Regions from separate parts of the Pseudoalteromonas sp. THAF3 genome, predicted to be linked through region 3. Evidence: predicted binding sites of a transcription regulator. Region 3 holds the regulator's gene; each other region holds the start of a gene.
What was found. The regulator sigma-54, encoded in region 3, starts transcription at its own class of promoters, with help from an activator protein. The targets are predictions, from matches to a motif close to GTTGGCACGNNNNTNGNNT.

Region 1 (4,290 bases), 510 kb from region 3:
CAAAGTGGCGGCCTTTTCAATCCCGTGTTGGCGAACGATTTGTATGCCGATAAGAAAGCGTTGCGTACTGGAGATATCATTACTGTGGTACTGCGTGAGTCAACGCAAGCATCAAAAACGGCAAAAACGGAAACTGACAGGGAAACCGAGCTGGGGTTAGAGCCGGTTATTGGTTTAGGCGGCAATCCGGTCAATATCGGTGGAGATAGTATTCAAATGGGTGTGAACTCAGATGCTTCGTTCACCGGCGACGCTAAATCTAATCAATCCAACAGTTTGTCAGGCAATATTTCCGTGAATGTGATGCGCGTGCTGCCCAATGGTAACCTGGTGATTCGTGGCGAAAAGTGGTTAACGCTTAATACTGGGCAGGAGTTTATTCGCTTAGAAGGCATTGTTCGCCCAGCTGACGTGAGCTCCGAAAACACCGTAGAAAGTAGCCGTATCGCTAACGCGCGCATTCAATATTCTGGCAAAGGCGAGCTGCAAGAAACGCAAAGTGCCGGTTGGCTATCACGGTTCTTTATGAGCACTTTGTTCCCATTCTAAGGAGTCCAGTCATGAAATGGTTAAACCTTATCGTGTTCTGCATGGCGTTGACTAGCTGGCAAAGTTTTGCCGAGCGTGTCAAAGATGTGGCCATGGTTGAGGGCGTACGTAGTAACCAATTAGTGGGTTATGGTCTGGTTGTGGGTCTGCCTGGCACGGGAGAGAAGAGCCGCTTTACCGAACAAAGCTTTAAAGCGATGTTGAATAACTTTGGCATTACTTTGCCGGCCAACCTTAAGCCAAAGATTAATAATGTTGCAGCGGTTGCCGTTCATGCGGATATGCCGGCGTTTATCAAACCCGGCCAGAGTATGGATGTCACTGTATCTTCAGTAGGCAGTGCCGAGAGCCTACGTGGTGGTACCTTATTGCAAACCTTCTTAAAAGGTGTCGATGGTAATATTTATGCTATTGCTCAAGGTAGCTTAGTTGTTAGTGGATTAGGCGCGCAAGGGCTTGATGGCTCACGTGTGGTGGTCAATACGCCAACTGTGGGGCGAATTCCTAATGGCGGCATTGTTGAGCGCGCGATCCCGAGTCCCTTTACCCAAGGGGATTACATTACCTTTAATCTTAATCGCCCTGACTTTACTACCGCGAAGCGCTTGTCCGATACCATTAATAATCTTGTCGGGCCGAATACCGCAATGGCAATGGACGCGGCGTCAGTGCGCGTAACTGCCCCACGTGATGTTTCGCAACGAGTCGCTTATTTATCGACGCTGGAAAACCTTGAATTCACTCCCGCCGATAATGCTGCGAAAATCATTGTCAACTCCCGTACCGGTACCATAGTGATTGGCAAAAATGTCAAGTTGCAGCCAGCGGCTATTACTCACGGCGGGCTCACGGTGACCATCGCCGAAAATGCAGAAGTGTCGCAGCCCAATGCATTGGCCGAGGGTGAGACGGTGGTGACCAATCAAAGTATTATCGATGTGCGTGAAGACGACTCGCGTGCCTTTGTTTTTGACCCCGGGGTGAGTTTAGACGACCTTGTGCGGGCGATTAATGAAGTGGGCGCCGCACCAGGAGATTTAATGGCCATTCTTGAGGCGTTAAAAGAGGCTGGTGCTATTAATGGTCAGTTGGTGGTCATTTAAATCTGATACTGCAACAGCAAACCCCAGGTGCCCAAAACCTTGGGGTTTGCTGTTTTTATAGCCACATAAGTTCTTGTTAATCAGAACCATAAAGTCAGTGGTACGTTTTTTGCTTTAGTTTTTGCATCTAGTCATAACTTTGTCAGTCTTATGGATGCTAACCAACTGCAAACGCAAAGCGTCTTCGATCTCAATAGCTTAGATAAGCTTCGCCAAGATGCGTTAAAACAGCCTGCCGGCAGCGATGGCGAGCGCGCGGCCCTAAAGCAAGCAGCGCAGCAGTTTGAGTCTATCTTTACGCAAATGCTGCTCAAAAGCATGCGCAAAGCCAATGAAGCCTTCGAAGATGAAGACAGTCCGTTTAACGCCAGCAGCGTTAAATACTTCCAAGACATGCATGATCAGCAGCTCTCCAGTGAGTTATCGGCGAATGGTTCACTGGGCTTGGCCGATTTGATTGTGCAACAGTTATCGCCACAAAAAGACAGCTATATGCCTGCGTCAGCTTTGCGTGATGCACGATTAAACAACGCGCAAGTGAAAACCCAAGACCAACACACTGAGGCATCTCCTATCACTCACAAAGCCGATTTCGCCAATGCCAAGGAGTTTGTCGAAGGGGTGTGGGACGTTGCCCGTGAAGCGGCCGGTAAAATCGGTGTGCATCCCGGTGTTATGGTTGCTCAAGCTGCATTGGAAACTGGTTGGGGCAAACACATTATTAAAACTGCGAGCGGTGAAAGTTCGAACAATTTATTTAATATCAAAGCGCACCGTGACTGGCAGGGGGAAGCGACTGTAAAACCAACATTAGAGTATGAAGGAGGAGTTGCGGTTCAGCGCAAAGAACCGTTCCGAGTGTATGACTCTATTAAACAAAGTTTCGATGATTTTGTCTCATTTTTGAAAACTAATCCCCGTTACCAGCAGGCTTTAGATGTGGCCGATAAGCCTCATCAGTTTATCGACGCTATACAACAAGCTGGCTACGCCACCGATCCACAGTATGCAGAGAAAATTAAACGTGTGTTAGGGCAAAGCGAATTACGCGCCCTAGCCGGTGATCTGCTAAGGCAAGGAGAGTAGATCATGTCATTTAACCTACTAAACATTGCCAGTTCAGGCATTCGTGCCAATACCGAGCTGCTTAATACTACCAGTAAAAATATTGCCAACATTAATACCGAAGGCTACGTGCGCGAGCGTACAGAGCATGGCACCACCTTCGACAATCAGGTTGGCCGTGGGCAAACCTATCGTTTGCTCAATGAGTTTGCACAACAGCAACTCAATAGAGACACCTCTAATCGCTCCTTCTTTGAGCGCTTTATGGAGGAGGCACAGCGTATTGACAGCCAGTTTTCCGAGGAGTCCAATAGCCTGTCTACGCAAATCAATGGCATGTTTAATAATCTGCAAGAGGCGCTTAATCAGCCCTCTAACAATGTTACCCGCTCGTTGTTCTTCACCAACGCAGAAAACTTTGTTAATCAGATGGATAGGTTGTCAGGAATTGTGTCGCAACAAAAGAGTGTGGTGAATGATCAGCTTGGGATCCTTGCTGATGAAGCCAATGGCTTAATTGAGAAAATTAGTGAGCTGAACAACCAAATTACGGCTGTTCATGGTAAGAAAGATCAAGCTGATGCCAGCTCGGTCTATAACGAGCGCGACAAAGCGATTAAAGATCTTTCAGAGCTAATGAACCTAGAAACACTTGACGGACCTCATGGTGAAAAATTGGTGTTCATGTCTACAGGTGAAGCTTTGGTTATGGAAAATGGTAGCTTTAACTTGTTCTCGTTAAATGGCGATCCAGATCCGAATCTTAAGGAACTTCGCCTTGATGTGACCTCCGGACAAGCTAATAGCTTAGAGGTTGATACCAACAGCTTAAAAGGTGAGATTGGTGGTCTGCTGGCTTATCGAGACGAGGTACTCATACCGGCGCAAAATCAGCTGGGGCAAATGGGCTTATCATTGGCCGACGCCTTCAATCAGCAAAACCGCTTGGGGATGGACGCCAACGGTGAAATAGGCGGTGATCTGTTCACTTTGCCCACCGTCAACGGCTTACCATTCGCCGCTAATGCGGGGTCGGGCAATTTGCAGGCTGGTTTAGAGCAGGGGATGGGCAAAGAGATTCCGGCAACGGATTTCCGTGTTACCTTTACTTCGCCAACAACCGTAGAGATAGTGCCCCTTAATAATAAAGGTGAGCCTATCGGTACGCCGTCGACGGCCAACGTAACGGCGGGAGTGATAGACTCAACCACAGTAACAAGTGGCGAGTCTTATGGCTTAGATATTGATGTGACAGGTGCGCCTGCGGCGGGAGATAGCTTTGATATCAAGTTAAATGCCTTTGCAGCCAGCAATGTTGGGTTGGCGACCACGCGGCCAGAAAAGCTGGCATTAGCGTCGCCAATTCGCACCGAAACAGCGTTAAATAACGTCAGTGAAGCGGCAATTTCTCCCGGTTCGGTGACTGATATTGCCAACTCAACGGGCATCACTGTGGGCCCGCCGCCAAGCTTGACGAATGGGCCAATCAGCTTGCAAAAAACAGGTAATCCTAACGAGTACACGATTACCGATGGCAATGGTACAACGACTTTTACCATTACACCGCCAGCTG
Region 2 (4,290 bases), 610 kb from region 3:
CCGCTCCGCGTATTCCTCCTAAAGGATTTTTAATTTCATGAGCAAGGTTACGAATTAAGGTACGCGCCGCTTGGTGTTGATGCATTTGGTTAGACGCCTGATCAAGGCGAATTTCTTCGTCGGTTTGGCGAATTTCAAACAGCAGAAAATACTGATCTTGGTGGCTTAAACGCCGACAGTTGAGCGCCAAATTGGCATGGCGAGAGTCTACGAATACCACGTCAGCTCTGTGTTGGTGGCAATCTACCCCTTGTTTAAGGGTATAGTCAGCGATGCGCTCTAATTCTACCGAGTGGTAATTAAATAATGCTTTGAAAGGCTGGCCCACGATGCGCTTTAAGCCTAGCCCAAGGAGTTCGGTACAGCTGGTATTGGCATACACCAGATTGAAATCTTGGTCTAAGACTAAAATAGCGGTATGTAGGTTTTCCCACATTTGTTGGAAAAAATCACGAGGAAGCTTCATTATCAATTTCGGTGTTGCACCAATTTGGTGCGAATTATCTTAGCAGTATTTAGCCGGGTTGCCCAATCGGTGCGCAACCCGGAGTGGTATGCAGTTTAAGGGCCTGTGATCACTGAACGGCGATGCAGATAAAATGTCACAGGTTCAGAAGTGGCCAGCTGTTTACCATTGCCATCCACTAGGCGCAACCGTACTTGATGCGCCCCTCTATCAACATTACGCATAACAAACACCGTTGATGATTGTGGTTTATCGTAAGGCTTTCCATCGAGCATAAGTTGCACGCGGTGGCCTTGCATAAAGCGCGGTGACACTTGGCCGGTAACATGTACAGAGCCTGTGTTATCACGAATTGTTTCTTCTTGATTTGGAGTGGTAATAGCGACTGAGAAATTAACTCCTTGGTCAGCGCTATTATCTTGCTCAAGAATTTGCGTGTCAGTTGAGGGCATACTCATCGCTGGGGAGTTTAACTTTACCTTCTCAGCTCCTTTTCTTGGAGAGTCAGAAAAAACTAATACACCGTTCTCATCCTTCCATACATAGATGCTTTTATTGGTTGCGTTGGCGTTAAAGGCACTCAAACCCAGAACCATGAAAACGCATAAGATAGACCACTTCGTTGTCACGCTACTTCCTATTTTACGTTTATTATTCTTATAGTTAGCTGAAATTTAACCAATTACTTGGTTAAACCCTAACTTTAGTCTATTTACAACTTTTTTACCATAAAAAAAGCCTGCTAAGCAGGCTTTGAGAACACACATGATATAACTAAGTGGTAGTTATGCGGTTTACACGCTGTAGTACATTTCAAATTCTACAGGGTGTGTAGTCATGTTGAGCTTTTCTACTTCAGCTGATTTCAAGCCGATGTATGCATCAATCAGGTCGTCAGTGAATACGCCGCCTTGCGTCAAGAATTCACGATCCGCATCAAGTGAATCAAGGGCTTCTTGCAATGACGCTGCCACTGTTGGAATCTCTGCTGCCTCTTCTGCAGGTAAGTCATATAGATCTTTATCCATGGCGTCGCCAGGGTGGATCTTGTTCTTAATGCCATCAAGACCCGCCATTAGCATCGCTGAGAAGGCAAGGTATGGGTTCGCTGTAGGGTCTGGGAAGCGTACCTCAATACGGCGAGCTTTCTCTGATGGAACTACAGGGATACGAATAGACGCTGAGCGGTTACGTGCAGAATAAGCAAGCATAACAGGTGCTTCGAAACCCGGAACAAGGCGCTTGTATGAGTTTGTCGAAGCGTTGGCAAAGGCGTTAATAGCTTTGGCGTGCTTGATGATACCACCGATGTAGTAAAGCGCTTCTTCTGATAGGCCACCATACTTGTCGCCTGCAAAGATGTTTTTACCATCTTTACCTAGAGATTGGTGACAATGCATGCCTGAACCGTTGTCGCCAACCACAGGCTTAGGCATGAAAGTAGCGGTTTTACCATATAGATGCGCCATGTTGTGAATAACATACTTCATCTCTTGAATTTCGTCCGCTTTCAAAACCATGGTGTTAAAGCGGGTGGCGATTTCGTTTTGGCCAGCTGTTGCTACTTCGTGGTGATGAGCTTCAACGACTTGGCCGAGTTCTTCAAGCACCATGCAAGTGGCACTACGCCAATCTTGTGATGAGTCCACTGGAGCAACAGGGAAGTAACCACCTTTGACGCCAGGACGGTGACCGGTGTTACCGCCTTCGTAATCTTTATCTGAATTCCAGCATGCTTCTTCAGCGTCGATTTTATACATTGACCCAGACATATCTGTTTTGTACTTAACATCGTCAAAAAGGAAAAATTCTGGTTCAGGGCCAAACAGAATCGTATCGGCAATACCTGTTGAGCGCATATATTCTTCAGCACGCTTGGCCACAGAGCGAGGATCGCGCTCATAGCCTTGAAGAGTTGAAGGTTCAACAACGTCACAACGTACGATAAGTGTGGTTTCTTCGGCGAAGGGATCAAGCTTAGCGCTTTCAGCATCAGGCATCAGCACCATGTCTGACTCGTTAATGCCTTTCCAGCCTGCAATTGAAGAGCCGTCAAACATTTTACCGTCTTCAAAGAAATCTTCATCAGCCTGGTGATGAGGGATAGAGACATGCTGCTCTTTACCTTTGGTGTCGGTGAAACGAAGGTCAACGAATTTTACGTCGTGCTCTTTAATAAAATCTAATACCGATTGTGACATGTGTCCTCCAACTATGGATTATTATTTGCTGCAACTTACTGCATTTGTGCATGGGTAAGCTTAAACCATGCCAAAAGTATAAGTGTCTGTTTAGTAGGGGGTTACTTTCTATTTGGTAATCTCAAACTTATTTTTTGCACCAATAGGGTGCGAACTTGCTACATTGTAGTGCAAATTTTTCAGGCTGCATTGTCATGTATCAAGGGATGACTCAAATAAGGATGTGAGCGCACCAAAAAACACTGATAGCACAGTCTCGGTGTCATTTTTATGTCAAGCGACTAGGCTATGTTAGGCACGGAAGTAAATTAATTAGCTGGATAAACTTTCATCTAGTGGCGTTATAAGGGATAATACGCGACCTTTTAAACTCGACACAGGTGGCCCGCGCCGCTGGGTGTGGATCATTTAGGAAATATGGGGTTAGCCTCTAAGTAAATATATGAGCATCGAAAAGTTAAGAAATATCGCGATTATCGCACACGTTGACCATGGTAAAACGACTTTGGTTGATAAATTGCTTGAGCAATCGGGCACACTACAAACCCGTGGTGGCAACGAAGAGCGAGTGATGGACTCGAACGATCTTGAAAAAGAACGTGGTATTACCATCCTAGCTAAAAACACGGCAATCAACTGGAAAGACTACCATATCAATATCGTCGATACCCCTGGGCACGCCGACTTTGGTGGCGAGGTAGAGCGCGTACTTTCGATGGCTGACTCCGTACTATTACTTGTTGACGCACAAGAAGGGCCAATGCCGCAGACGCGCTTTGTAACGCAAAAAGCGTTCGCGCAAGGGTTGAAGCCAATCGTTGTTATTAACAAGGTTGATAAGCCGGGTGCACGCCCTGATTGGGTTATGGACCAAGTATTTGACTTGTTCGATAACTTAGGTGCAACTGACGAACAGTTAGACTTTAAAGTTATTTATGCATCAGCGATTAATGGTTGGGCAACGCTCGATTTAGATGAGCCTTCTGACAACATGGAACCAATGTTTGAAGCCATCGTGAAAGAAGTTGAAGCACCAGATGCGGATCCAGAAGGGCCGCTACAAATGCAAATCTCACAGCTTGATTACAACTCGTACGTTGGCGTTATCGGCGTAGGCCGTATTAAGCGTGGTACTGTGAAAGTAAATCAGCAGGTTACTATTGTCGGTGCTGATGGCAGTAAACGTAACGGCAAAGTGGGCCAAGTGCTTACTTACTTAGGTCTTGACCGTCATGATGCGACAGAGGCAACTGCCGGCGACATCATCGCGGTGAGTGGCCTTGGCGAGTTGAAAATCTCCGATACCATTTGTGATGTCAACACGGTTGAAGCGTTACCAGCACTGAGTGTTGATGAGCCTACTGTTACCATGACGTTCTCTGTAAATACCTCACCTTTTGCTGGCCAAGAAGGTAAATACGTCACCTCACGTAATATCCTTGAACGTTTGCAAGCCGAGCTAGTTCATAATGTGGCATTACGCGTAGAAGAGACCGATAACCCTGATAGCTTCCGTGTATCAGGCCGTGGTGAACTACACTTGGGCGTACTTATCGAAAACATGCGTCGTGAAGGCTATGAACTTGCCGTGTCTCGTCCAGAAGTTATCTTGCGTGAAGTTGA
Region 3 (4,290 bases):
GGTGTCGCTCAGCAAGACCATATTGCCACACCCGACTATATCGCAACTGGGCTAAGTCAGACTAGTTATAACGATCAGGGTGAGTTAAGCCACACCGTTTATGCTGAGGAAATGGAGCTGTATCAAGAGCTCGGGTTTACGCATTTCACCAAGCCGGTATTTACCTTATATGGTGAAACAGAAAATTGGCAGGTAAACGCCGATGAAGCGACTTTATACAACAACAACATTTTGATCTTGGAAAATAACGTCACCGCCACCAACTTAAAAGAAGGGGCGATGATTGAGAAGGTCAGCGCTGAGGCCATTCAAGTTGATATAGATAGCCAGCGCATGGAGTCCGAGCAGGCTGTAGTATTAAGTGGCCCGAATATGAAGATCACCGGGCAAGGCTTGAAAGCAGACCTCAATACAGAGATAGTTGAATTAACAGAACATACGCGAACAATATATTATGACCAATAAAATCAGTGCATTAATTACATCCATCGCAATTGGCTTGTGCTCTGCCAGCGCTATTGCTGAGCAAATCACCGCCAAGGAAGTGTTAATTGATGCCGACAAACAACAAGCACTGATCAAAGAAAATATCACTATTTTTGATAAGAACGTGCATATTGTTCACGGCAAACGGGAAATAAAAGCTGACCGCCTTGAGGCTCACCGTCGTCCAGAATTGGGTGATAACAAGCAATTGCTCGTAGCCACCGGCTCACCAGCAGTGTACACCGAAGTGATGGAAGATGGCACTGAGATTTCTGCACAGGCGCTGGAAATTCGTTATGACGTCGCCTCTGAGACCCTTAAAATTCAAGGTGATGCTAAGATTGCCATGGCCGACCAGCATATCGTTGCCGAAACCATAAGCTATGATATTGCCAAACAGCTGATCACCGCCGAAAAGGATGAAAACTCCAGCACACGAGTGCGCACAACATTAACACCACAAAGTGACGATACGCCGGAGAAAGAGCAATAATGGCGACTCTTAAAGCACAAAAATTAGCGAAAAGCTATAAAGGCCGGGAGGTCGTCAAAAGTGTGGGCTTAGAAGTACAAGCAGGTAGTATCGTCGGCTTGCTCGGCCCTAATGGAGCCGGTAAGACAACTACTTTTTACATGATAGTTGGCTTGGTACCCAGTGATAAAGGCACCATCAGTATTGATGATGAGGATATCACCTTGATGCCGATGCACTCTCGTGCGCGCTTAGGTATTGGTTATTTACCGCAAGAATCATCTATTTTTCGAAAGCTGACAGTTTTTCAAAATTTGATGGCCATCCTGGAAACCCGCAAGGGCTTAAGCAAAGCAGAGCGTGAAAGCGAGCTTGAGGGCCTACTTGATGAGTTTAATATACAGCACATTCGAGACTCACAAGGAATGGCGTTATCTGGTGGCGAACGTCGCCGGGTAGAAATAGCGCGAGCATTGGCGGCAAATCCCAAGTTTATCTTGTTGGATGAACCTTTTGCTGGTGTCGACCCTATTTCAGTGTTAGATATAAAGAAAATCATAGAGCATCTGCGCAATCGTGGCATTGGTGTATTAATCACCGACCACAACGTGCGAGAGACCCTAGACGTATGTGAAACCGCATACATTGTTTCCCATGGCGAGCTCATTGCTTCTGGCACTCCAGAGCAAGTTCTTGCCGATCAAACGGTTCGCGACGTCTATTTGGGTGAGCAGTTTAGATTATAACGATTAAAGGATTGTTAGAGATACATGAGGCAATCATTACAGCTGCGCCTAGGCCAGCAATTAACAATGACCCCACAATTGCAGCAAGCGATTCGCCTGTTGCAGCTCAGTACTTTGGATCTCCAACAAGAAATTCAAGAGGCGTTGGACGCCAACCCATTACTTGAAGTTGAAGAAGACAATTACGCCGATAATAACGACAACCAAGAGCAAAAAGAGTCGACGTCCGACAACCAAAATAACGACACCGCCGAGACGGCCAGCGCCAGTAAGGACGAAGTTGAAAGTGCTGATGCCATGAACAACGAGTCCATCAGTGAAGACTTGCCCATGGATGTGTCTTGGGATGAGTATATTAGTGCGGCTCCCGTTGCCTCCTCTGGGCCTATGCCAGAAGATGAGTCTATCTATCAAGGCGAAACCACCGAGTCGTTACACGATTATTTAATGTGGCAGCTGCAATTAACACCTTTTAGTGCCACCGACGAGGCTATCGCCACAGCCATCATTGAAGCCATCAATGACAACGGCATTTTAACGGTCAGTTGTGAAGATCTGCTGGAAAGCTTGAATCATGATGAACAAGACGATGGTATCGAGCTCGATGAAATTGAAGCCGTTCTCAAGCGTATCCAACTCTTTGATCCAGTAGGAATTGGTGCACGTTCTTTACAAGAGTGCTTGTTGATCCAGCTCAAGCAATTTGACCCACAAACCCCTTGGCTTGAAGAGACCAAAGAGGTAGTTTGTAACTATATTGATTTGCTTGGTAGTCGCGACTATCGCACCTTGATGAAAAAGACTAAGCTTAAAGAAGCGCAGTTAAAAGAGGTGATGACACTGATACACAGTTTAAATCCGACTCCTGCAGCCACGATTGTGCGAGAGCAGTCAGAGTATGTGATTCCAGACGTATCGGTGAAGAAAGTTAAAGGCCGCTGGGTGGTTGAATTAAACCCAGATAGTATGCCTAAGATCCGCGTTAACGATCACTATGCATCAATGTCGCGAAGCTGTAAGTCACAAAGCGATAGTCAATTTATTCGCTCGCATTTACAAGAAGCGAAATGGTTTATAAAGAGCTTGGAACAACGCAATGATACGCTACTTAAAGTAACTAATTGCATTGTTCAACAACAACAGGCATTCTTTGAACATGGTGAAGAGGCAATGAAGCCAATGGTGCTTAATGACGTTGCCGAAATGGTGGAAATGCATGAGTCAACGATTTCCCGTGTGACCACCCAAAAGTATATGCATACACCACGGGGTATTTTTGAGCTGAAGTACTTTTTCTCCAGCCATGTTACAACCGAAAACGGAGGTGAATGCTCGTCTACAGCGATTCGAGCATTGATCAAAAAGCTAGTAGCTGCGGAGAATCCTGCTAAACCGTTGAGTGATAGCAAGATTGCCGACGTACTAGCCGAGCAAGGAATTAAAGTGGCTCGGCGCACGATTGCTAAATATCGTGAATCGCTAGCCATTCCACCGTCAAATCAGCGTAAAAGTTTGATATAGACGTTAGACAAGAAGGAAAATGCTTATGCAATTAAATCTTACCGGTCGTCACGTAGAAATCACTGATTCTCTTCGCAACTATGTGAATAGCAAATTTGCAAAATTAGAGCGTCACTTTGACCATATAAATAATGTGCATGTCATTCTTGATATTGAAAAACTAACACAAAAAGCAGAAGCTACTCTTCACGTTAACGGTGGTGAACTGTTCGCAACCGCAGAGCACCAAGATATGTATGCGGCGATCGACGGCTTAATTGATAAGCTCGACCGTCAAGTGATTAAACATAAAGAGAAATTATCTCGTCACTAACATGAACCTAGATTCACTCTTTACCAAGGACTGCAGCAAAGCTGCGGTCCTTTTTAATAGCAAAAAAAGAATGCTGGAGTACCTCTCTCAGGTGGCTCATCAGCACAGTCCTCACCTCAGCGAGCAATCGGTACTTGATGCTCTGCTGACCCGCGAAAAGCTGGGCAGTACCGGCATCGGCAAAGGCGTTGCTATTCCGCATGGCCGTCTCGATGGTATCGACAGTACGATTGCCATTGTTGTAACTAATCGCGAAGCCATTAACTTTGATGCCATTGATAACCGTCCAGTGGATATCTTTGTCGCACTTTTAGTGCCGGCTAATGAGACTGAACAACACCTGAAGACCTTAGCGACAATTGCTGATAAACTAAAAGACAAACAACTGTGTAAACAACTGCGCTCGGCGAGCAGCGATCAAGAGCTTTATCAATTGATCGCCGACTAATGCGCGCCGTATTGATTCATGGTGTGGTTTAAATGTGCGTTTTGGGGTAAAACAAGGAGTTGTCGGATGGAACTTATCATTGTCAGTGGTCGCTCGGGTTCTGGAAAATCAGTCGCGTTACGGGTGCTCGAAGACCTTGGGTACTATTGCGTAGATAACATCCCAGTTATTTTACTCCCCTCCTTGGTGCGCAGTGTTTCAGCAAATTATGACAAAATTGCCGTCAGTATCGACGTGCGCAACTTGCCCAAAGAGCAGCATGAATTTAACGACATTCTCGCTTACCTGCCTGAGTTTGCTAAGC

Region 1: a site for sigma-54 is predicted at 1,749-1,767, ahead of flgJ (flagellar assembly peptidoglycan hydrolase FlgJ). Genes of this name have one in related genera too.
Region 2: a site for sigma-54 is predicted at 2,724-2,742, ahead of glnA (glutamate--ammonia ligase). Genes of this name have one in related genera too.

Annotation. Positions count from the first base shown of each region.
Region 1 is NZ_CP045418.1:2,361,481-2,365,770, reverse strand. Features, by position in the region: gene flgH (flagellar basal body L-ring protein FlgH) at 1-549, shown strand, start outside; gene FIU82_RS11025 (flagellar basal body P-ring protein FlgI) at 561-1,652, shown strand; gene flgJ (flagellar assembly peptidoglycan hydrolase FlgJ) at 1,803-2,738, shown strand; gene flgK (flagellar hook-associated protein FlgK) at 2,742-4,290, shown strand, end outside.
Region 2 is NZ_CP045418.1:248,102-252,391, forward strand. Features, by position in the region: gene glnL (nitrogen regulation protein NR(II)) at 1-466, opposite strand, end outside; gene FIU82_RS01190 (DUF4124 domain-containing protein) at 562-1,095, opposite strand; gene glnA (glutamate--ammonia ligase) at 1,261-2,667, opposite strand; gene typA (translational GTPase TypA) at 3,110-4,290, shown strand, end outside.
Region 3 is NZ_CP045418.1:2,873,457-2,877,746, forward strand. Features, by position in the region: gene lptC (LPS export ABC transporter periplasmic protein LptC) at 1-465, shown strand, start outside; gene lptA (lipopolysaccharide transport periplasmic protein LptA) at 455-979, shown strand; gene lptB (LPS export ABC transporter ATP-binding protein) at 979-1,704, shown strand; gene FIU82_RS13440 (RNA polymerase factor sigma-54) at 1,729-3,225, shown strand; gene hpf (ribosome hibernation promoting factor) at 3,251-3,538, shown strand; gene ptsN (PTS IIA-like nitrogen regulatory protein PtsN) at 3,540-3,986, shown strand; gene rapZ (RNase adapter RapZ) at 4,053-4,290, shown strand, end outside.